Regions from separate parts of the Marinoscillum sp. HNIBRBA16962 genome, predicted to be linked through region 1. Evidence: riboswitches for the same ligand, from Rfam matches in the RefSeq annotation. Region 1 holds a riboswitch; each other region holds the start of a gene.
The links. Region 1 has a riboswitch for S-adenosylmethionine ahead of AC3E9V_RS05530 (nitrite reductase). Riboswitches for the same ligand answer to the same signal wherever they lie in the genome.
Positions count from the first base shown of each region.

Region 2: another riboswitch for S-adenosylmethionine. It lies ahead of AC3E9V_RS15615 (homocysteine S-methyltransferase family protein); the one in region 1 lies ahead of AC3E9V_RS05530 (nitrite reductase).
Region 3: another riboswitch for S-adenosylmethionine. It lies ahead of AC3E9V_RS22145 (O-acetylhomoserine aminocarboxypropyltransferase/cysteine synthase family protein); the one in region 1 lies ahead of AC3E9V_RS05530 (nitrite reductase).

Region 1 is NZ_CM173603.1:1,312,694-1,320,233, reverse strand. Features, by position in the region: gene AC3E9V_RS05550 (hypothetical protein) at 1-289, opposite strand, end outside; gene AC3E9V_RS05545 (phosphoadenylyl-sulfate reductase) at 910-1,575, opposite strand; gene AC3E9V_RS05540 (precorrin-2 dehydrogenase/sirohydrochlorin ferrochelatase family protein) at 1,550-2,176, opposite strand; gene cobA (uroporphyrinogen-III C-methyltransferase) at 2,173-2,937, opposite strand; gene AC3E9V_RS05530 (nitrite reductase) at 2,980-5,100, opposite strand; SAM riboswitch class I at 5,454-5,567, opposite strand; gene AC3E9V_RS05525 (amidophosphoribosyltransferase) at 5,803-7,540, opposite strand, start outside.
Region 2 is NZ_CM173603.1:3,770,459-3,777,998, forward strand. Features, by position in the region: gene AC3E9V_RS15600 (hydroxymethylglutaryl-CoA lyase) at 1-943, opposite strand, end outside; gene metF (methylenetetrahydrofolate reductase [NAD(P)H]) at 832-1,788, opposite strand; gene metH (methionine synthase) at 1,897-4,581, opposite strand; gene AC3E9V_RS15615 (homocysteine S-methyltransferase family protein) at 4,603-5,616, opposite strand; SAM riboswitch class I at 5,665-5,787, opposite strand; gene AC3E9V_RS15620 (Ppx/GppA phosphatase family protein) at 5,873-6,775, shown strand; gene AC3E9V_RS15625 (phosphoglycerate mutase family protein) at 6,782-7,291, opposite strand; gene AC3E9V_RS15630 (adenylate/guanylate cyclase domain-containing protein) at 7,323-7,540, shown strand, end outside.
Region 3 is NZ_CM173603.1:5,309,638-5,317,177, reverse strand. Features, by position in the region: gene AC3E9V_RS22165 (LamG-like jellyroll fold domain-containing protein) at 1-1,820, shown strand, start outside; partial or broken gene AC3E9V_RS22160 (OmpA/MotB family protein) at 2,279-2,434, opposite strand; gene AC3E9V_RS22155 (hypothetical protein) at 2,529-2,810, opposite strand; gene AC3E9V_RS22150 (homoserine O-acetyltransferase family protein) at 2,983-3,954, opposite strand; gene AC3E9V_RS22145 (O-acetylhomoserine aminocarboxypropyltransferase/cysteine synthase family protein) at 3,962-5,287, opposite strand; SAM riboswitch class I at 5,532-5,644, opposite strand; gene AC3E9V_RS22140 (S41 family peptidase) at 5,707-7,125, opposite strand; gene sucD (succinate--CoA ligase subunit alpha) at 7,239-7,540, opposite strand, start outside.

The sequences.
Region 1 (7,540 bases):
CTTTGGCTTCCGGATCCTGATCTTTATCAAATTTTGATATAACAATATCATAAAGTGATGAATCATAGTGGTGAATTTGCTTGAGCAGCAGGATCATATTGTCTCGGTATGGACGGTCCCGGCAATACTTCTCAAGTCCCGCATACGTCTCCAGGTTCACAGCCTCAGCATCCCACTGAACTCTTAAATCATCTATGATCTTAACAACTTCGGCCTCTGTATCCTGGGCATGAGCATTGTAAGAGCAGAAAAGGATCAGCAAAAAGCCGACTGGTAAAAGCTTTTTCATGGCGAGTAATTATTGATGGTTAGACCAATAAACCCGAATTATTCAATAGAATATTTTCACTCTTGAAACAAGATATTCTATTGAATAATGACGAAAAATTTCTCCTTTGGAAATTTTTGTCAGGGTAACCCAGACAAAGCAAAGCTTTCGTCTGCCCTTTGGGTAAATTATGCGCTAACGCATAATTTGGAAATACAATTATTCGACGAATATTATCAAAACAGAAAAACAGAAAAAAATGAATCTTGCTTTTCTCCCTGATGAAACACTGACAAGGGATCGGCTGATCAATTTAGGATAGATGCTCCAGGGGAATGACGCTTACATTTAGCGATATATTATCGTCACTCCCGAAGGGAGTCTTTGCCAATGTGAAAAATGGCCCTCACCTTAAGGATAGATTCCCTGCGGGAATGACGAGGTGTATAAAAATGCATTCTTCCACTAAACTGCAAAAAGTCACTCCCGAATGAACTCTTTGGGAATGACGCTTACGTTCAGCGATATATTATCGTCACTCCCGAAGGGAGTCTTTGCCAATGTGAATGGTCCTTATCTCAAGGATAGATTCCCTGCCGGGAATGACAAGGTGTATAAAGGATCTCAAAAAGATCGTGGGATTAGAAATGCAAACCGCACTCGCTCTTGGCCTTGCCCTGCCAGCGGCCATCTCTGCCTACCCCCTTTTTAGTACAATGCACACAGCCTATGGAGCCATAGCCCTGATACAAAAGGGGATGTGCGGGCAGCTCGTATATCGACCGGTACAGGTTCAGATCTTCCTGGTTCATGTCCAGTATTGGATGGAACTTTACCATAGCCCCGTGCGGCTCAAAAAATTGCTTCTTTGCCCTGTTTTCATTTTGAAACCGTAAAAGACCGGAGACCCAGATCTTATGCTTCTTCTTCAAAGCCCTCAACGGCTCCACTTTATTGATGAAACAGCAGAAGTCGGGATTTCCTTCCCAAACTCTATGTTTCGTTGTAAACTCATGGGATCGTGGGTTAGGATTTACTTCCTGCACGTTCAGGTCAAACTCCCTGATCAGGTACTCTTTGTACTCAAGCGTTTCTTTAAACAGATACCCGGTATTGATCAGGTAGATCGGGTGGCCTGGCGCTACTTTATTAATCAAATGCAGCAATACCACTGAAGTACTGCCAAACGAAGTAGTGATCAGGATATCCTCCGGATCAAACTCCTCAAAAAGCAGCTTTAGCCGATCAAGATAGGTCAGGTTTGTATACCTGTCATTCAGTTCACTTAGGTTCCACTTCTGACTCATCTTCTTTCTTTTCGCTTGATAATACTGATGTGATTTCGTTTAACCGGTCCACCTTGTACTGGAAGTCTCCCTTCAACTGATCACGAATATTCTTCAGTTGGTTAAGGAGCTGGGGAGTAGACTCAGGAAGTACATCTTCAAGCAATTCTCTGAATCGCTTGGCGAAAGTCGGGGACTTTCCATTGGTACTGATCCCTACCTTCAGGTCACCCTTCTTCACTGTTGATCCCAAATAAAAATCACACAGATCCGGGGTATCGGCTACATTGGTCAAAAGATGGCGGCTCTCTGCCCACTTTTTCAGTCTAATATGAAGAGAATAGTTATCAGTTGCTAAAATGAGCAGGTCAATGCCTCTGAGATCCCATCTTCTAACCTTTCTTTTCTTTATTTCGATCGATCCTGACTGAGCGGCAAGCTTTTCCAGTTCCGGAAGCACTAGTGGCGCTATCACCCTGATGTTTGCATTAGGGTCGTTCTTCAAAAGAGCCTCCACTTTTTCCAGCCCCACATTTCCTCCACCTACCACAAGCGTTTTGATCTTGTGCAGCTTCAGAAACACTGGGAAAAGCACATTTCCGTCTGTCAGTGTTTCACTCATGCCACCACTCTGTTTTCATCCCAGACAGCACTCCCCTGGTACTGCTCTTTGGCATACCTCGCCCCCTCGCCAAAAATCAATAAGGCCGGTGCCTCAGGTTGCTTTTCTTCGGCTATGGAAACTATATCCCTGACCTTTCCAATGAAAACACTGCCATCCACATGTGAACCTTTACTGACAATGGCTACAGGCAGATCTCCCCGCCCATTAGCCAGATAAGCCTCCACAATCAAGTCCAGTTTTCCCAGACCCATGAAAAACAATGCAGTGGGAGAAAATTCAGCAGCTCTGAGCACCTCATCACTTAGTTTGCCTTCATGCGTAGTGGCTGTCACTACCGTGAAGCTGCGATTGATACCTCTGCAGGTAAGTGGAATACCAAAATAACCAGGAAGCATGACGCTGCTTATCCCCAGCACTACCTCTGTGCTGATACCGTGCTTTTCGGCGTAAGCTTTTTCCTCAAACCCTCTTGCAAAAACAAACGGATCACCGCCTTTAAGCCTGACAACATGGCCAAACTCATAAGCGTACTCTACAATCAGAGCGTTGATCGTTTCCTGGGAAACACTGGCTTTACCTGCCCGCTTACCCACAGGGATATGCAAAGCATCAGGTGCATAGCTTAAAAGCTCAGGATCCACCAGTGCGTCATACAAAATCACATCAGCAGCCTGAATAGCCTTCACTCCCTTCACAGTGATCAGTTCAGGATCACCGGGACCAGCACCCACCAATGTCAATTTCGGTCTTTTCTTCATGTATTCACGGTTTCAAAATCAGGCATCATGCTTACTTCATTGCTAAGCTTTGTAAAATTCATTTACCACCAGCTTCTCACCCTTCTCAGCATTTCTCAAGTCAGTGATCTGATTGAAAAATGTTTCTGCTTCCTCCAGATACGCTTTGGCAAAAGCTTCTTCAGGTGCATTCTTGTTGATCTGTAAAGTCAGGTCATCAAAAGACACCGGCAGCTGAACCTCTCCGGTATCTACCAGATGCTTTTGAAAATCTTCAATGATCCCCTGATGTGTATTGCATTGAATGTCCTTACTTAAAAGGATTGCTTTAGCTCCTATGACAAGCGTGTTGTAGCTGTAGTAAATGGCATCTGCCCATTTTTCCTCTGCCAGAGCCACTTTCCCTTTAGCCAACCGCTCCTCTGCATCCATCAAGATGGTGCTCACCAGGTCCAGCATTACGCCGGCACATTCTCCTACTCCGATTTCGGGAACGAAATCATCTACTTTACCCCAGTCCTGATAATCAGAATCAGATAAAGTAGTCACATCAGCCAGGGGTTTCAGTATTTCATAAAAATACCGCTTACCCTGTCTTCTAAAGTAGGCATTGAAATATTCCTCCTCCGTACCATTTTCCTCATAGTCATTGAGCAGGTAACGGACCGTCTCCGGTATCCTTTTAGTAGGAATTTTAATAACCTTCTCAGCAATAAAACCCTTACCGTCAGGATCTACTCCCCCGCCTATGACCACCTGCATGGCCGGAACTACCTTGTCTCCATGCTTAATACTGCTTCCGTGAAAACCGATATTACCAACCATATGCTGGCCGCAGGAATTCATACAACCACTGATCTTGATCTTGATCAAAGACTCGTCCACCAGGTGCGGAAATTCATCACGGATCGTATCCTCCAGCACTTTAGCCAAAGCCGTACTGTTAGTTACCCCAAGGTTACACGTATCAGTGCCGGGGCACGCTGTAACATCTGCTAGTGTATCAAATCCCGGAGCAGAGAGATCCAGTTCCTTCAATGCAGCATAGACTGCAGGAATATCTTCCAGCGTAATGTATTTAAGCAATAAGCCCTGATTGAGGGTTATTCGGATATCATCCGCCGCCCAATTTCTTACGATATCGGAAAGCTTTCTTGCAGTTTTAGCGTGGATATCACCCAAAGGAACCCTGACTTTCACAGCATAAAATCCTTCTTGCTTTTGTTCGAACACATTAGTTAAAAACCACTGCTTATAAGCTTCATCATACTCAAAATCGTCTATAGCAAATATTGGCTTTTCTTCAGGCACCGGAGTTTTTTCCTTTGGCACACTTATCTGGTAGGAGTGATATGGTAGCGCCTTTCGCTCCTTGTCTACCAGCTCCATAAACCCATCAAGACCCAAACCTTTCTTAGGATCGATCAGGAATTTCATTCGGGCTTTATGTCTCCGCTCGCGCTCTCCATATCGATCAAACACGCGCAATCCGGCCTCCACAAAAGGAATAAGCTCATCCTCCGGCAGGAAATCATAAGCTTTTTGTGCCACAAAAGCCTGAGCCCCGAGCCCTCCTCCTACAAGAACCTCAAACCCGCGCTTCTTTCCTTGCAGTTTAGGGATAAACCCAAAGTCATGAATGTAAGTAAAGGCAGCATCTGCACGGCTGGAAGAGAAAGCTATTTTAATCTTTCTCCCCATCTCCTGGCATATAGGATTTCTTAAAAAGTACTCAAATACACCCTGAGCATAAGGGGCCACATCAAACGGCTCTTCCGGATCTATACCGGCAAAAGGAGATGCAGTTACATTCCTGACCGTATTTCCACAGGCCTCTTTTGTCGTAACTCCTACCTTCTCCAGAGCTTCCCACATCTCCGGGGTATCATCCAGGTTCACATAATGAAGCTGAATGTTCTGCCGGGTGGTCAGATGCAGATTTCCATTGGTGTACGTTTCTGAAAGGTTGGCTACCGTCTCCAGCTGATCAGCAGTGATCTTGCCGTACGGTAGTTTAAGACGAAACATCTGCACGCCTTGCTGTCGCTGACCGTAAACCCCTCTGGCCAGCCGAAAAGCCTTAAAACGCTCTTCCGGAATCTGCCCCAGCTTAAAGCTTTGGATCTTTTCCTTAAGCTCCTGTATATCAGCGACTGCCTCTGGACTAATTGTTTGTGTGCTCATGTCTTTAATTTTTTCTGGTCATAAAAAAACCCCGAGGTTTCATCTCCGGGGTTTCTGACACATTATTGTTAAAATTCTTTATTTGTTACACATAATGCTTCCCCGGGTAGGCTGTACAAATACAGCATACACAACAACACATACAGATACAGCATGCACTGTTTAGTTTGTTCAGGAAGTTAGTTTTGATTGTATTCATTAGTTTTTGTGTGTTATCGGTTTAAAAATTGCTCTTGTGAAAAAATCAGAAGGTTTCTGATCATTTACAACAACAGCAACAACACACAGCCCATTTGCTTACCGGCCTAATGAAGAGATCAAAGAATACGTTTTTAGTAATTTTCATATCAATTAATTCATATCCTTCTTCTGACTATACAGAAGAAATCAGGAATTAGCACCTTAATTTTAGTTTTCAGGTTGCTAGCGTTTCTCAGAGCCTGTCTCTCCACGCTTCTTTATAAATCAATTTTTCTAGAATTGATACCTCAAAGGTGAATCAGATTATTCAAACATCAAAATGATTTATGATAAATAGCCGACATTTTTGAGAAATTTTAGATGAATTCCAAATTTTAGCCTTCAAATTTCCACTTTTTCAATACCAAGCCATTTAAGAAGGCTTATTTGCCAAATGAATATGGTACCTAAACGAGGGTTAGTTATGAAAGGTTCCGGAAAAGAATTGGTTTTGCGAAACGCTTAATAAGCTCTGACTTCTGCTCCTTTCATGAAGTTGATGAAGGCTTTATTAACCACCCGGTTCCCCCCCTGTGTAGGGTAGTCTCCGGTGAAATACCAGTCACCAAGATGGTGTGGACAGGCTTTATGCAGGTTATCGACGGTCTGATAAACCACTTCGAGCTCAGCTTTCATGTTTTTTGGTTTTACAATTTCTGTAATTTTTGCTGATACCTGGTCATAAGTGAACGGCTTATATAATTCCTTCACATAGTTTGGAGCACTTTTCTCTCTGATACTGGCAAGGCATTTCTCAAAAACCTCATCTAGTAAATATTCCTTATTGTGCTCTTCCAACAGGGCCAATACAGCTCTAAAAGCCACAAATTCTTTCATCTTACTCATATCTATACCATAGCAATCCGGAAACCGAATCTGAGGTGCTGATGATACGATAACTACTTTTTTAGGCTCAAGCTTATCTAGAAGGGTAAGAATACTCTTTTCCAATGTAGTGCCACGCACAATAGAATCATCTATGACTACCAGGGTATCTTTATTTTTGTTAATTACCTCATAAGTGGTATCGTAAACGTGAGCTACCAGATCATCGCGATGCGCATCATCTGTGATAAACGTTCTGAGCTTGGCATCCTTAAGCACAAGCTTCTCCACCCTCGGCCTGAATGATAAAATATCTTCCAGAGAATCAGCGCTGGGTTTTTCATCAAGAATGATGTCCTTGCGTTGATTGATAAGGTATTGGTCTATACCTCTCAGCAGACCCAGAAAAGAGGTTTCTGCTGTGTTTGGGATGTAGCTGAAAATGGTATTCTTCAGATCAAAATTCACAGCTTTTAATACCTGAGGGATAAGCAGCTCCCCAAGCTTTCTGCGCTCATTGTAGATATCCGGGTCAGTGCCTCTTGAAAAGTAAATACGCTCAAATGAACAGGATTTCTTTTCCCCTGACTGAATAAAAGGCTCCTCCCTGAAGCTTCCATCTTTATCAATGATCAGGGTATGTCCCGGCTTTATCTCCTTTATGTCCTCATAAGCACAGTCAAAAGTTGTTTTAAGAGCAGGTTTCTCTGAAGCAACAGAGACCACTTCATCGTCTGCATAATAATAAGCAGGACGGATGCCATGAGGATCACGGGCCACAAAAGCAGCTCCATAGCCTACCATTCCTGTCATAATATATCCTCCGTCAAAATCACGGCAGGATTTTTCTAAAACTCTTCGCAGATCAATTTCATCTTCAATGATCTCAGTGATCTGCTGATTAGTCTTTTGTCCACGGTACTTATCAAAAATCGCCTGATTTGCTTCATCCAGAAAGTGACCGATTTTCTCCATTACAGTGACGGTATCCACCATCTCCTTGGGATGCTGACCAAGTGTTACCAGTTTATTAAACAACTCATCCACATTGGTCATATTGAAGTTGCCGGCCATGACAAGGTTTCGGCTTCTCCAGTTATTCTGCCTTAAGAAAGGATGACAGCTTTCGATGTTGTTTTTTCCGTGAGTACCATACCGCAGGTGGCCAAGCCATACCTCCCCTGTAAACGCAAAATGCTCCTTCATCCATAGAGCATTTGTGTAGTTCTCTTTTCCTTCTTTTTGCGCCTTGCTGTATTTCTTACTGATCTTCCCGAAAAGATCTTCTATAGGCTGCTGATTGGTGGTGCGGTACCGGCTGATATATCTTGTGCCCGGAGGCATATCCAGTTTGATGTTTGCTACCCCTACTCCA
Region 2 (7,540 bases), 2.5 Mb from region 1:
CGATCGTATCAGCCAAAGAAATAATCCCGACTTCCATTTTGTCAAGCCTTTGTACAAACTCCCCCACAAGATCTACGCTGTAAGGATCGCCATACGGATTTCCAAAACCCATAGACAAATAGACGACAAGTGTCTTATCCTCCATTTGGCAGATTTCCTGGATCTCTGCAAGGTTATCAAATGCCGTATCAATAGAGCGGTTGGTGTTTCGTTGCTGAAAGGTTTCTGAGAGTGACAGTGGATAACCCATATAAGTAATCTCATCATAATCAGAAGCAGTTTCCGCACCTCTGACATTGGCTACAATCACCAGCAATTTTGATTTTGTGCTACTTACATTTAACCCTTCCAACACTTCTTTGGTATCCTTCATCTGAGGTATGGCCTTCGGAGATACAAAGCTCCCAAAGTCAATGGTGTCAAACCCCACATCCAACAGGGAGTTGATATACCGGATCTTTAGGTCGGTTGGGATAAAACGGGTTATTCCCTGCATAGCATCTCTTGGGCATTCGATAATCTTCATGTGTTTAAAATTGATGAAATCAGCGGTTTGCCACCCAATTTTGATCATACCCGGCCTGCCTTTGCCGAAAGTGGCTACTGCAGGCAGGTTGGTGTTCTCAATATTTGGGTTGAGCATCATGCTCATTTCATGTGTATAAATATACCCGATTGCGGATTTTTTGATTGTGGATCGTGGACTTTTATGATTGCCGGGGAATACGGACGGGACATACTCCAGGTCTACCCGGCCAACCACCAGGTACTTCCGAACGAGCTCCAGATTCATCCAGACGACCAATCCCACCCCCCTAAATTCCCAAATCCCTAAAAAAGCTCCCTGGCTATCCGGTATACTGAATCCGATTTGCCCATGGAGTAGTAATGCAATACCGGCGCTCCTGCTTCCATGAGTTCCCTGGATTGCTGTATACCCCACTCTATTCCTACTTCTTTGACTGCTTTATTGTCTTTGCACTTCTCGATCTCATGATAGAGATCATCCGGAATGTCAATGTGAAAGATACTCGGTAGCACCGTCATATGTCTTTTTGTAGTGATCGGCTTTAGTCCCGGAATGATCGGCACATTGATATCTTCTGCCCTGCACTTATCTACAAAGTCAAAGTACTTTTGATTGTCAAAAAACATCTGGGTTACTATATACTCCGCTCCACGCTCTATTTTTTGCTTAAGGTACTTCAGGTCTGATTTGATGTTTGGCGCTTCAAAGTGCTTTTCAGGGTAACCAGCAACCCCTATGCAGAAATGTGTAGGGACTGCATTCTGAAGATCCTCATCGAGGTATCGTCCCATGTTCATATTTACCAGCTGATCTACCAGATCAATGGCATATTGATTACCGTCCGGCTCAGGCCTGAAGCTTTTCTCTTCAGCTATGGAGTCTCCCCGAATGGCCAATACATTATCAATCCCCAGAAAATTCAGATCTATCAGGGCATTCTCCGTTTCTTCTTTTGAGAACCCTCCACAAATGATATGAGGCACAGGGTCTACTTCATACCGGTTTTTAATGGCCGCACAGATCCCTACGGTTCCTGGTCGTTTTCGAATGGTTTTCTTCTCCAGGAGTCCGTTTTCCCGGTTTTTATAGACAAACTCCTCCCGGTGATAAGTCACATCAATGAATGGAGGCTTAAACTCCATTAAAGGGTCAATGTGATCAAACAATGAATTGATGCTATCCCCCTTCTTAGGTGGGATTATCTCTAATGAAAAAAGGGTATTCCCTTTCGAGGCATTTATATGTTCAGTTACTTTCATTTCTTTATTGGTATGTAGGCTGTTGGGTTGTTGGGATTTTGGGAATCATCTCCATCAATATCAGCTATTTTTCTTTTCAAATATTGAATATAGGAATTCAGACGTTTTTTAATACCCCAGATTGGGTGCCAGCCATTGTTCTATAGTTTTTTTATCCAGTCTTTTTCTTTTAGCATAGTCTGTTACCTGGTCTTCGTAGATCTTCCCTAACCCAAAATATTTAGATTCCGGATGAGCTATATAAAAACCGCTCACCGAAGATGCAGGCCACATGGCATAGCTCTCTGTCAGCTCAACTCCTATATTCTGTTCTGCTTTCAGGAGGTCAAACAAAATCCGTTTTTCCGTATGATCCGGACACGCAGGGTAGCCTGGTGCAGGTCTGATTCCCAAATACTTCTCTTTTATAAGCTCTTCATTACTAAGCTGCTCAGAACTATATCCCCACAGCTCTTTTCTCACCTTCTCATGCATCATTTCAGCCAGCGCCTCAGCAAAACGATCGGCTACAGACTTGATCATAATAGAGGAATAATCGTCATGGTCATCTTCAAACTTTTTTGCTATTTCCGAAGCTCCAAATACAGATACTGCGAACCCACCAATGTAATCGCTCTCCGGAGAGATAAAATCCACTAAACTCAGGTTGGGGATACCGCTACCTTTTTTACCCTGTTGCCTCAAAAAATGGAAAGTGCAAACTTCATCCTGACCTTCGTTAAACACCATTACATCTTCTCCAACAGCTTTAGCAGGGTATAATCCTACTACGGCTTTACCCTTCAGGGAACCATCAGCAATTACCTTATCGATGAGGGTATTGGCTTCATCGTACAGTTTCCTGGCCTCCTGGCCTACCGTAGGATTCTCAAAGATTTGGGGGAATTTCCCTTTCAACATCCAGGTAGTAAAGAACGGTGTCCAGTCAATATAATTCCTGACCTGATCAAGCGGCACATCTTCAAAAACCTGGTTGCCCAATTTGTCTGGCTTTACAGGCGTATAACTTTGCCAGTCTGCTTTAAATCTATTATTCTTTGCCTGATCAAAGCTTACGGAAGCTTTTTCCTGCTGACGATTCTCATGACCTATCCGAAGGTCATGGTACTCTTGTGCAATTTTCTGAACCAAAGCATCCCGTTTCTCTCCTAATAAGTTAGATGCTACACCAACACTCTTAGAAGCATCCAGCACATGTATCACCGGGCCAGAATATTTAGGGGTGATCTTCACAGCAGTGTGTATCCTCGAGGTAGTAGCCCCTCCGATGAGCAGGGGCAGCTGCATTCCTCTGTGCTCCATCTCTGCCGCCACATGCACCATCTCATCCAGCGACGGGGTGATCAATCCGCTCAACCCAATAATATCTGCATCCTCTTTTGCCGCTTCATCCAGGATCTTTTCTGCCGGGACCATTACCCCAAGATCTACTATATCATAGTTGTTGCAGGCAAGTACCACTCCCACTATGTTTTTACCAATATCGTGTACATCACCCTTCACCGTAGCTAAAAGGATCTTCCCCTTACTTTTTTTAGTATCACCGGATCTTGCTTTTTCCTCCTCCAGAAATGGGATCAGGTATGCCACAGACTTTTTCATTACACGGGCACTCTTGACCACCTGTGGTAAAAACATCTTTCCTGATCCAAAAAGATCACCCACTACGTTCATCCCATCCATCAACGGCCCCTCAATGACATGCAGTGGCTTATCATACTTTTGGCGAGCTTCTTCCGTATCCTCTTCGATAAAGTCTATAATTCCCTTTACTAGGGCATGTTTCAGGCGTTCCTCCACAGGGTTCTCTCGCCATGCAGTATCTGTCTCTTTTACTTTTCCTTTACCTTTTACCTTTTCGGCGAAAGCCAGTAGCCGTTCGGTGGCATCTGATCTTCGGTTGAGTAAGACGTCTTCTACACGCTCCAGTAAGTCTTTAGGGATCTCATCATATACTTCGATCATTCCGGCATTCACGATCCCCATATCCATGCCATGCTTAATGCCATGATAAAGAAAAGCTGAGTGCATGGCTTCTCTAACTACGTTATTTCCTCTGAATGAAAATGAAACATTACTGACTCCACCACTCACCTTGGCTCCGGGCAGGTTTTCTTTGATCCATTTGGTAGCATTGAAAAAATCAACGGCATAATTGTTATGCTCATCTATTCCGGTGGCAACCGGGAAGATATTGGGATCAAATATGATGTCCTGGGGAGGAAATTTCACCACATTGACCAGCAAATCATACGTCCTTTTACAGATAGTTATCCGCCTTTCATAAGTATCTGCCTGCCCATCCTCATCAAAAGCCATCACTACAACCGCCGCACCGTATTGCTTGATCTTTCTTGCCTGATACAGGAAAGACTCCTCTCCTTCTTTCAGGCTAATGGAATTAACCACTCCTTTACCCTGAATGCACTGGAGTCCTGCTTCAATAATTTCCCATTTGGATGAGTCAATCATAATCGGAATCCGTGATATCTCAGGTTCTGATGCAATGAGGTTCAGGAATCTGACCATTGCAGCTTTACCATCCAGCATCCCCTCATCCATATTCACGTCCAGGATCTGAGCTCCACCTCGTACCTGATCGAGGGCTACTTCCAGGGCTTCTTCGTACTTGTCCTCCCGGATGAGGCGGGCAAAACGAGCTGAGCCTGTCACATTGGTTCGTTCGCCAATGTTTACAAAATTGGTGTCTGATGTAATGACAAGCGGCTCCAGGCCAGAAAGCATCAATGGTTTCATAGGCATATCTGTTACCTTCATGGTAACTCCATTCAAAATTTTTGCGGCTAAAATGGTTTAAGCAATCACTTGCTGGTTACTAATAATTTTGCGGGGCTTATACTTGCCGGCTGCCTCCGCAATGGACCTGATATGGTCCGGAGTAGTACCACAACACCCCCCGATAATATTGACCAAACCTTCCTGAAGGTATTCCTCTATCTGCATGGTCATTTCTTCAGGAGTCTGATCATATTGTCCAAATTCATTAGGCAGACCTGCATTTGGGTGGGCGCTCACCATGTAGTCTGATTTCTCAGCCATGATCTGTAAATAAGGCCTGAGCTGGCTGGCTCCAAGGGCACAATTCAGACCAATGCTCAAAAGAGGCATATGACTTAAGGAGATTAAAAATGCTTCGGTAGTCTGACCGGACAAGGTTCGTCCTGACGCATCCGTAATGGTACCGGAAACCATAACGGGTAATTCAATGCCTCTTTCACTCACTTCCTCGTCAATGGCCATTAAAGCGGCTTTGGCATTAAGCGTATCAAAAACCGTCTCTACAAGTAAAGCATCTACCCCCCCGTCAATCAGTCCTTTGATCTGTTCACGGTATGCTGCCTTTAATCCATCAAAAGAAACGGCCCTGAAACCAGGATCATTTACATCCGGGGAAATGGATGCTGTACGGTTTGTCGGGCCTATTGAACCTGTTACAAAACGTGGTTTATCAGGATCTTTTGAGGTGAATTCATCAGCAGCCTCTCTGGCGATTTTTGCTGACTGAAAGTTCAGCTCATAAACCAAATGCTCCAGGTGATAGTCAGCCTGTGCTATTGATGTACTGCTAAATGTATTCGTTTCAGCAATATCAGCTCCGGCCTCAAAATAGGCGGCATGAATCTCCCTGATCACATCGGGTCTGGTGATGGAAAGAAGATCATTATTCCCCTTTAAAGCGTGAGGGTGATCCTTTAACTCTTCATTTCGAAAGTCTTCCTCTTCCAGTTTGTATCGCTGTATCATGGTACCCATGGCGCCATCTAACACCAATATTCTCTCCGACGCTATGTCTTTTAGCTTTGTCATTATCCAGGTTATTTAAAGACATTTATTTGGAGAAAGGTGTGAGTGGACAGCTTATCTCTTCCCTGACGCTTCGGTCTGGGTGGGAATTGGCACCGAAATCCAGACTGTGAACGTCCGAAAAGGTTGCCAAGGCTTCACAGGGCCCAATCCCTCCGCCTTTCTCGATAAATGTGATGCAAATATACACGTGATTCCTCATAATAAAAATGAAAATATTTCAAGGGCTCAATTTCTGAAACGACTACTTTTGGCTCCAATGAAATTTGCAGCTATTGATATAGGATCTAACGCCATCAGGTTACAGATCACCAAAGTGATTGAATTCGAAACAATTATCACGTTAAAAAAGCTTGAATACGTTCGCTTCCCTCTTCGATTAGGCCATGATGTTTTTAAAACCAAAAAGATCAGCCCGGAGCGTGAAGAAAAATTCATGAAGCTTATGACGGCATATAAGCACCTCATAGACCTTTATGAAGTAGATCATTTCTATGGTTGTGCTACTTCTGCCATGCGTGAAGCTAGAAACGGTAAAGAGATTGTTGAGCGGGTGAAAAAGGAATTAAACCTGCAGCTCACCATTATATCTGGCGAAAAGGAAGCTTCACTGATCAATAATGTCATCAGCCTTGATCTGGATGATAAGATATACCTGCATATAGATGTAGGAGGTGGAAGTACCGAGCTCAATTTCTATAAAAATAAAGCCAAGATCTTATCCAATTCATTTAAAATAGGGTCGGTTCGCAGGCTCGACCATGTGGATTCTCCCAAAGCCTGGAAAGCCATGAAAGACTGGATTTACCATCAGGTTAAAGATTATAAGGGCATTACTGCCATTGGTACCGGAGGAAATATCAATAAGATCTATGAGCTTTCACAGGTCGGTAAAAAGAGAAAGATATCCCTCGATACGGTCATGAAAGTGCAGGAATTTCTTAAAAATATGTCTCTGCAGGATCGGATGTCAAAACTCCAGTTAAACCCTGACCGGGCAGATGTGATCATTCCGGCCTCTGAGATCTACATTGAGGCCATGAAGTCTGCCGGTGCCAGAACCATGGTGGTTCCGGATGTAGGACTGAAAGATGGTATAAACTATTACCTTTTTGAAAAGTACTACCCGACAAAAGGGAAGGTATTTGTGAAAAACTCCTGAGCGGGTTTAATAGTTGATAATGGTGAAGGTTCCATTACCTACTTCAGTAACCGTCACTATAAAAATATCATTGTAGTCATCATCAGCAAGTTGGTCAAAAAGCTCTTTTCCGATGAGCTCATTGACCATAAAGGGCACAGTGTTTGAGTGCCCGCAAACCAGCACCGTCTTCCCTTTATGCTGTTTTACGATTTCCTCAACAAAACCTTTCTGATGGGGCTTATATACTTTGGTAATTACACCTTTCAGATGGGCTGTTGGGTAAATGGTACTGGTATTTCTACTGAAACGTGTGGTGTAAATGGTCTCAATAGGTTGGCTGTTCAACATATAAGCCAGTCTTTCAGCCCTCAGCTTACCTTTTTCAGTAAGCGATGGGTCGGATGTACCATCCTGCTCTTTCTCAGCATGCCTCACAAGGATGATTGTTGTCAGGTCCTGACTCCTCACTGGAGACACACCCAGGAATAGCAACAGAATGAAAAAGATCTTCGGGAGAAGGTGTTTGTTGTTCATATCAGAAACTTACCAAATAATTTGTAATTTCATGGGTCCAACATCAGGCCTTTTTTTGAAACTCACTGTCAGCCAAAAAGTCAAATATAGGGTATCTGGGCAGATTATCTTAGTAGGTATTCTGCTGGGAGTTATTTATGTGATGTTTTCAAACGGCTTTTCTGAGCTTATTCCGTTCATTAACGGAGCTATTTCAGGAGCATTGATCGGGATATTGATATCTTTTTTAGAGCTGTGGATCTTTACAGG
Region 3 (7,540 bases), 2.2 Mb from region 1:
TCAGTGGTGATGCGGTGATCCAGGGCAGTACTGTAACGCTTACTGGTACCGGTAGTGTGGTGATCCTTGCCACACAAGCCGGTGATGAAACCTTTAATCCGGCTACTTTTCAGCGAGGGTTTGAAGTAGCCAAAGCTGATCAGTCAATCACGATCGATCCGATTGGTGATAAACTGGTAACTGATCCCGACTTTGATGTAACAGCCAGCACTACTTCCGGTCTGGACCTGACTTACAAAGTGAGTGGGCCAGCCAGTATCTCCGGAACGACAATTTCCTTAAACGGCAGTACAGGAACAGTTACAATTACGGTAAGTCAGGCTGGTAATGACAACTACAATGCGGCCAGTATTACAACAAGCTTTTCGGTCACTGATCCAGGTAAAACCAACCAGACAATCACTTTCGAACCTCTTGAAACCAAAACTTACGGTGGTGCGAATTTTGACCTGACTGCTACAGCCTCTTCAGGACTAGCCGTAAGCTACAGCAGCTCCGATGAGAGTGTTGCGACCATCAGTGGAAGCACCGTCACAATAGTGGGAGCCGGGACTACCACGATCACCGCCTCGCAGGCCGGGGATGCGGATTACAATCCCGCTACCAGCGTGGAGCAAACTTTGACAGTAGATAAAGCTGTTCAATCGATCACTTTTGATGCCATAGCCGATCAGGAATTATTGACTGGCTCAGTGGAATTGACTGCCACAGCATCGTCAGGTCTGGATGTAAGCTTCGTGCTTGATGCAGGTGATGGAAGTATTGAAGGAAATACACTGACCTTCAACAGCATAGGCACTTTCACGGTAACAGCCTCTCAGAGTGGCAACAATAACTATGAAGCAGCAGAGACTATAACCCAAAGCTTTGAAGTGACTGAACAAGTGAAGGAAACCCAGACGATCACCTTTGAGGCTATAGCCGACCAGACGTACGGAGACCAGCTGACACTTACAGCTTCAGCTACCAGTAGTCTGCCTGTGAGCTATGAAGTAACAAGCGGACCAGCTACCCTGTCCGGAGAAGCACTAAGCTTCACAGGGATTGGTACAGTAACCATAGAAGCTACCCAGGCTGGAGATGACAGCTATGAAGCAGCAGCTCCGGTATCACAGAGCTTTAAGGTGTTACCTGCAAGCCTTACGGTAACAGCCGATGACCAGGAAATAGCTTTTGGAGAAGCCCTACCAACGCTTACCTACCAGGTCACAGGCTTTGTGAATGGAGAAGATGCCTCCGTACTAACAACGGAGCCTACTGTAAGCACAGCTGCAACAGCAATAAGTGATGCAGGAACTTATGCCATCACAGTAAGCGGAGGTGAGGCGGCTAACTACAACTTTACCTACACAGAAGGTATCCTGACCATCAGCAAAGCGCAGGCAACCATAACTATCACCGACCTGGAACAGGAAACGGATGGTACCGCAAAGGAGCCAACGGTCATCACAGAACCAGCTGATCTTAACTACACGATCACCTACGATGGATCAGCGGATGCACCTACAAGTGCTGGCACATACGAGGTAGTGGTAACAATAGATGAGGCAAACTATGAGGGTGAACAGACAGCAACCTTCACGCTGACAGAGGCCAGTCCACTGGGAGTAGAGAAAATAATAGTCACAGTCTATCCAAATCCAACCACAGATTATTTGATCGTGATGAGCCAAAAAAGGGAAGATGTATCCATCTATGATCTGGAGGGTAGGCTTCAGCTTACTGGTCAGACTGGAAGACAACTAGATTTGACTCAATTGACTTCAGGGACTTATTTGCTAATAAGTGGCGAGCAAAAGATACGAGTCATCAAAAAATAAACTCAGGCAGCTTGAACCCTAAGTGAACAAGCATAAACCCGGTCTCCAGGAGGTCGGGTTTTTTTAATTTGGCAAGTTTCTGAAAGATGTTGGCAGGATTGTGAATGCCAGCTAACCTACCTTTATCCCAAAGAAACACTGAAATGACTTTGCTTCGAAAGAAAGATAAAACTCACCCTTTGGCTAAATATATCAGTCATTGGAACGCATATAACTCGGAAGTAAGCAGATCTGTTTATCAGTTTTTGTTTAGAACATTTGTGGGCTGGCTGGCCCTCACCACGATTGCTTCCTTTTGGTTATCCTGATAGAGTACCTTTATTTTCCACCGCGATCGAAAAAAGGGCGCTGTTGGGTGCCCTTTTGTTTTACAGTAGTTATGCAATTTGGATTCTATAGGTCAGAAGATCCCGGCAGCAAACTTGGGAATACCTGGATAGCTCTTTAATGAATGCGGTTTAATTTTTGATAAAGACGATTTCGATCCTTCTGTTAAGCTCTCTGTGCTCCTCCGTGTCATTTTTGTAAAGCGGCCGTGTTTCTCCATAGCCTGTGACTTTCATTTTTTCTTCTGCGACACCACGACTTATCAAATAATTATAAACAGTCAAAGCCCTTCTGTATGATTAAAAAACGAATTGCAGATAATGTAAAATAAAAAGGGCACCACATAGATGCCCTTGACCTTTTTTCAATCTGTTTACTAAGCTATTTGCTATTACTTGTTTTTACATTTTTTTTAGCATCGTCTACTAATCCCTTAGCATTTTCGATCAGGTCTTTTGACGTGTTAGCATATTTTTCTACAAGGTTGTTATAGTACCCTTTATACTCAGTAAGCTTTTTATCAAAGACCTTCCTGTTTTTCTTAAGCTCTTTCTCAATTTTTTTGAGCTTTTGCTGGCTTCCTTTTGGGTCAGCATAGTATGCCAATGCCAATCCCGAAGCTACTCCGGTGATAAATGTGAATAATGTTCTTGCGCCACTCATAATATTGTTATTTTAATACTTAAAACCAAATGTTTCTATACTAAACTAACGAGTAGGGTGGGTAATTGTTCGATATCCCGGTTTAGGCAGTTTTCCTGAAAATGGTCTTTTGGGTATTTCGGCGGTATCTGAATCCACTTAGTAAAAGAGCCAGGTCATTGATAACGGCTGATCATGCTAAAATTTTCCTTAAAAGGTTACCGATCTGTTCTGCTTCTATTAAAAATCCGTCATGTCCGTAATCAGAATGAATGGTTTCGAAGGTGGCATTCGGAATGTGCTCGGCAATAAATTTTTGTTCCGATGGCGGGAACAATACATCCGTATCAATGCCTATAACCAGCGCTTTAGATTTGATCCTTTTTAGGGCAGCCTCAGCTGAACCGAAGTTTCGGCCAATATGGTGGCTGTCCATAGCTTTAGAAAGGTAGTAGTAGCTTTCTGCCGTGAATCGCTTTCTTAATTTCTCTCCCTGGTATCGTTGATAAGAGGATGCTGAGAAATGATCCCAGCGGTGATCCACATCCTTTTGGGTTTTATCAAATCCGTTATAGTGCCGGTAAGAAAGCATAGCTATAGCCCGTGCTGTTTCCAGACCTCTGGCTGTATCGATGTTGTCCAGGGCCATTCGCTGAGCTTCGTTAAAAGCAATACCCCAGGGAGAATGAAAGGCATTGGTGGCCAATGGGACGATGTTATCGAATAATTCACCTTCTTGAACTGCCCACTCCAGGAGCTGCTGGCCGCCCATTGACCCGCCAATGCCAAGGAAAATTCTTTTTATACCCAAATGGTCCTTTAGCACCTTGTGCAGTTCGACCATGTCGTGAATGGTTACCAGCGGAAAGTTCCTGTCCTTTGGGCCGGTAGTGCCATAACAGGACCCAAGCATATTGGCACAAACAATGAATTTATCTTTTGGGTCAATGGTGAGCCCTTCTCCAATAAGCTGTGGCCACCACTCAGAAGGGTCACTGTTTGCAGTCAATGCATGGAAAACCCACACTACATTGGTTTTATCCTTGTTGAGTTTACCAATGGTAGTGTACCGAATTTTTACATCCTCAAGCGTGGCTCCGCATTCCAACACTAAAGGTCCGGGAACCTTTAGTGTGGAAGTTTTAGGAGAAATCTGCTTTTCCAAGGTCGTATCAGGAGTTAATGGGGTTGTCTGCATATATTTTTTCAAAAGCTTTTTGAAAGTCTTCTTTGATATCATCGATGTGTTCTATGCCCACAGACACTCGCAACAAATTGGGTAAAACTCCGGCTGTGAGTTGCTCCTCATTGTTGAGCTGCTGATGAGTAGTGGCTGCTGGTTGTATGATCAGTGTCTTTGCATCACCTACGTTAGCCACGTGACTAACCAGTTCCAAATTGTCCACAAGGCTGGTAGCGTGTTCTTTTTCCCCTTTGAGGACAAACGAGAGCACTCCGCCAAAGCCATTTTTCAGGTATTTTTTAGCCAGTTTGTGATAGCTGCTGCTTTCCAGTCCCGGATAGTTTACAGATTCCACCAGCGGATGCTCCTCCAGCCATTGGGCCAGCTCCAGTGCATTATCTACGGTTCGTTGTACCCTGAGCGAAAGTGTTTCAAGTCCCTGCAGAAGCAAGAAACTGTTGAAAGGGCTCAGTGCAGGTCCGAAATCCCGTAACCCTTCTACTCTGGCCCTTATCGCAAAGGCAATATTGGGCAATCCAAGTGGATTTTTTTCACCAAACACATCCCAGAAAACCAGTCCGTGATAACCCTCTGAAGGTTCTGTGAACTGTGGGAACTTACCATTGGCCCAGTTAAATTTTCCGCTATCTACTATCACTCCTCCTATGCTGTTTCCATGCCCGCCTATCCATTTGGTGGCTGAGGAGGTTACTACAGCTGCTCCGTGCTCAATGGGTCTGAAAAGATATCCGGCAGCACCAAAGGTGTTGTCCACAATAAGTGGGATTTCGTACTTATCAGCTAAAGCAGCCAATGCATCAAAATCCGGAACATTAAACCCGGGATTACCGATGGTTTCCAGGTAGAGCGCTTTGGTATTTTCATCAATCAGTTGCTCAAAGGCATCTACAGTGTCACTCTCTGCAAACCGCACATCAACTCCCAGTCGTTTAAACGCAACTTTAAATTGATTGTAAGTGCCGCCATAGAGAAATGAAGTGGAGACAAAATTATCTCCTGCCTGTAAAATATTGTTGAGCGCAATAAACTGCGCCGCCTGACCTGACCCTACAGCCACTGCCGCAACTCCTCCTTCCAGAGCAGCAATACGCTTTTCAAAAACATCATTGGTTGGATTCATGATCCGGGTGTAGATGTTTCCAAACTCTTTCAACGCAAAAAGATTAGCTCCGTGCTCTGAGTTTTTGAAAGTGTATGAGGTGGTTTGATAAATAGGCACGACACGAGCTCCTGTAGCAGGGTCTGCTTCCTGGCCGGCATGTAATTGTAAAGTTTCGAATTTAAGGTCTGACATTGTTGTATATGTTTTAGTGCTGTGAAAAAATGTAAGGGGGCTTTTCTGATCCCGATGGTAACCGTCGGGGCGGGCTGATGCATTCACATGCGTTTGGAATGGCCTGCAGTACTAACAACAGCAACACATACAACAGCAATCCTGATCGCTGATATCAAACTGATCAATAAACTGCTCTGCTTCAGATTCTAAAAATGAAGCGAGTTCCTTGAGGATGCTTTGGATGTTGATTTTCATACTTATCAATTTATATTTCCCAACAGAATATCTATCAGGACAGGAATTAGCACCTTCCCGTTTAGGGTGGGGGTTGCTAGCGCTTCACAGAGCCTGTCTCTCAGCGCTTCTTTATAAATCGATCATTTACCGATTTGAGAAGGCAAACCTAGCACGGAATTTTTTGTTTGCAAAAAGAAATTTTAAAAATCCTTCAAATGGAGATTCTTTGGAAAGGAATTTTTATCCAAAATAAACCGCCTGTTCCATGCTTTTTTATCAATGGACTGCAGGATTGGACTTCTTTCTAAAGTTTCATATTGAGGAATGATACGGGCAGTTTGTACGCCAATTGCACTTAGAGCCGCATTTAAAAGTGGTTCTTCTGTGTCTCCCAGGGGATTGAGAACAAGGAAATTGTCTTCAATGAGAACATTCGGAATAAATCCATCCGGATAATCCTGATTATCCGCATTTACAATTCTCACTATTATTGGTTGAATAGCCCACTCGTTTTCAGGATTATCCTCCTCATTGATGGTGATACTACCTACATCTTTTCCTACCGTGGTGTCACCTACGATGAATACATCCATGTAAGGTTTTAGTGAGTTAATAACCACCTCAGAGGCCGAGGCGCTGCGACCGGAGGTGATGATGTGGACCATATTCCCAATATTGGCCCCTATGTTTTCCGATTTATCGAAGAAGGGAAGGTTCAGAAAATCCTCACCCAGGTCATCATCATTCAGAATAAGGTCCTGTACCTCATCATTGTATTGTTTTTTAAACATCAGGTCTTCGCTGGTGGCGTTTTTTACAATCAGGCTGGAAAGATTTCTTGCGGACAACTCACTTCCTCCGCTATTGAATCTTAAGTCCAGGATGAAATCTGTGATGCCCTGACTTTTAAACTCATTAAATACCATATCTACCTGCTCATCGTATACGGTACTGCCCTGAGATGGGCCGGTGGAAAAGAATGTATAGACCAAGTAGCCTATCTTCTTTCCGGAGATCTCATACACAGTATCGAGCAGGATCGGGTTTTCAGCAAACGTGGTTGGGTTGATAGTTACTGAGCCCTGATCTACAAACTCTTCATTATCAAAATCATACCTTCTGTATTGGGCTGTGTATTCAGCATTTGTTTCTCCTAGCAGCTCTTTATAATTGGAAGTGGTCAATTGTGCGCCATTAATCGTATAGATGATATCTCCACGTTTCATTCCGAGGAGGTCGGCAGGAGCTCCGTCTTTGATATAGGTGAGCTGCATGATCACATTTTCGCTCCCATCTGATTCCAGGTACAGCTTGTATTCAAAGCCAGATTCCAGGCTCACTCCATTGAGAAGGTCTATTAATTCTTCATAGTTATCATGTATAAAAGAAAATCTGTCTTGAGGCACTAAGAGGCTTTTATAGAAAGTTTCCGGGTTAAGGTTTGTGCCTGGTTTTTTTGGCAGGTCGGTGGTCCAATAGTACCAAAAGTCCATTTCGCTGTAAATCCAGTTGTTGACCTTGTCGAATGCCGTTTTGGGCTCGTTATCTTTATTGCAACCCGACCATAAAAGTAAGCTTGCGAATAGGACTATTAATATGGGGTATTTTATGTTTTTCATAATGCTGCTATCTCAACGTTAAAGATATTTAATGATTATTGTTCCCTGCCATTAAATACAAAAAGTCGGCTAAAATAATTTAACCGACTTTTCATTTCTGTATTTTGTCTTCCTTATGCCAGGGCCTTTTTCATGACTTCTCCTATGTCTGCAGGTGATTTCACCACATGCACACCATTTTCAGCCATAATTTTCATTTTAGCTTCTGCTGTGTCATCTTTTCCGCCGATGATAGCTCCGGCATGTCCCATTCTTCGGCCCGGAGGGGCTGTTTGTCCGGCAATAAATCCAACAACCGGCTTTTTATTTCCATTTTCCTTGATCCATTGTGCGGCTTCCGCTTCATAGTTACCGCCTATTTCTCCGATCATTACGATGCCTTTAGTTTCAGGGTCATCCATCAGCAGTTGCACGG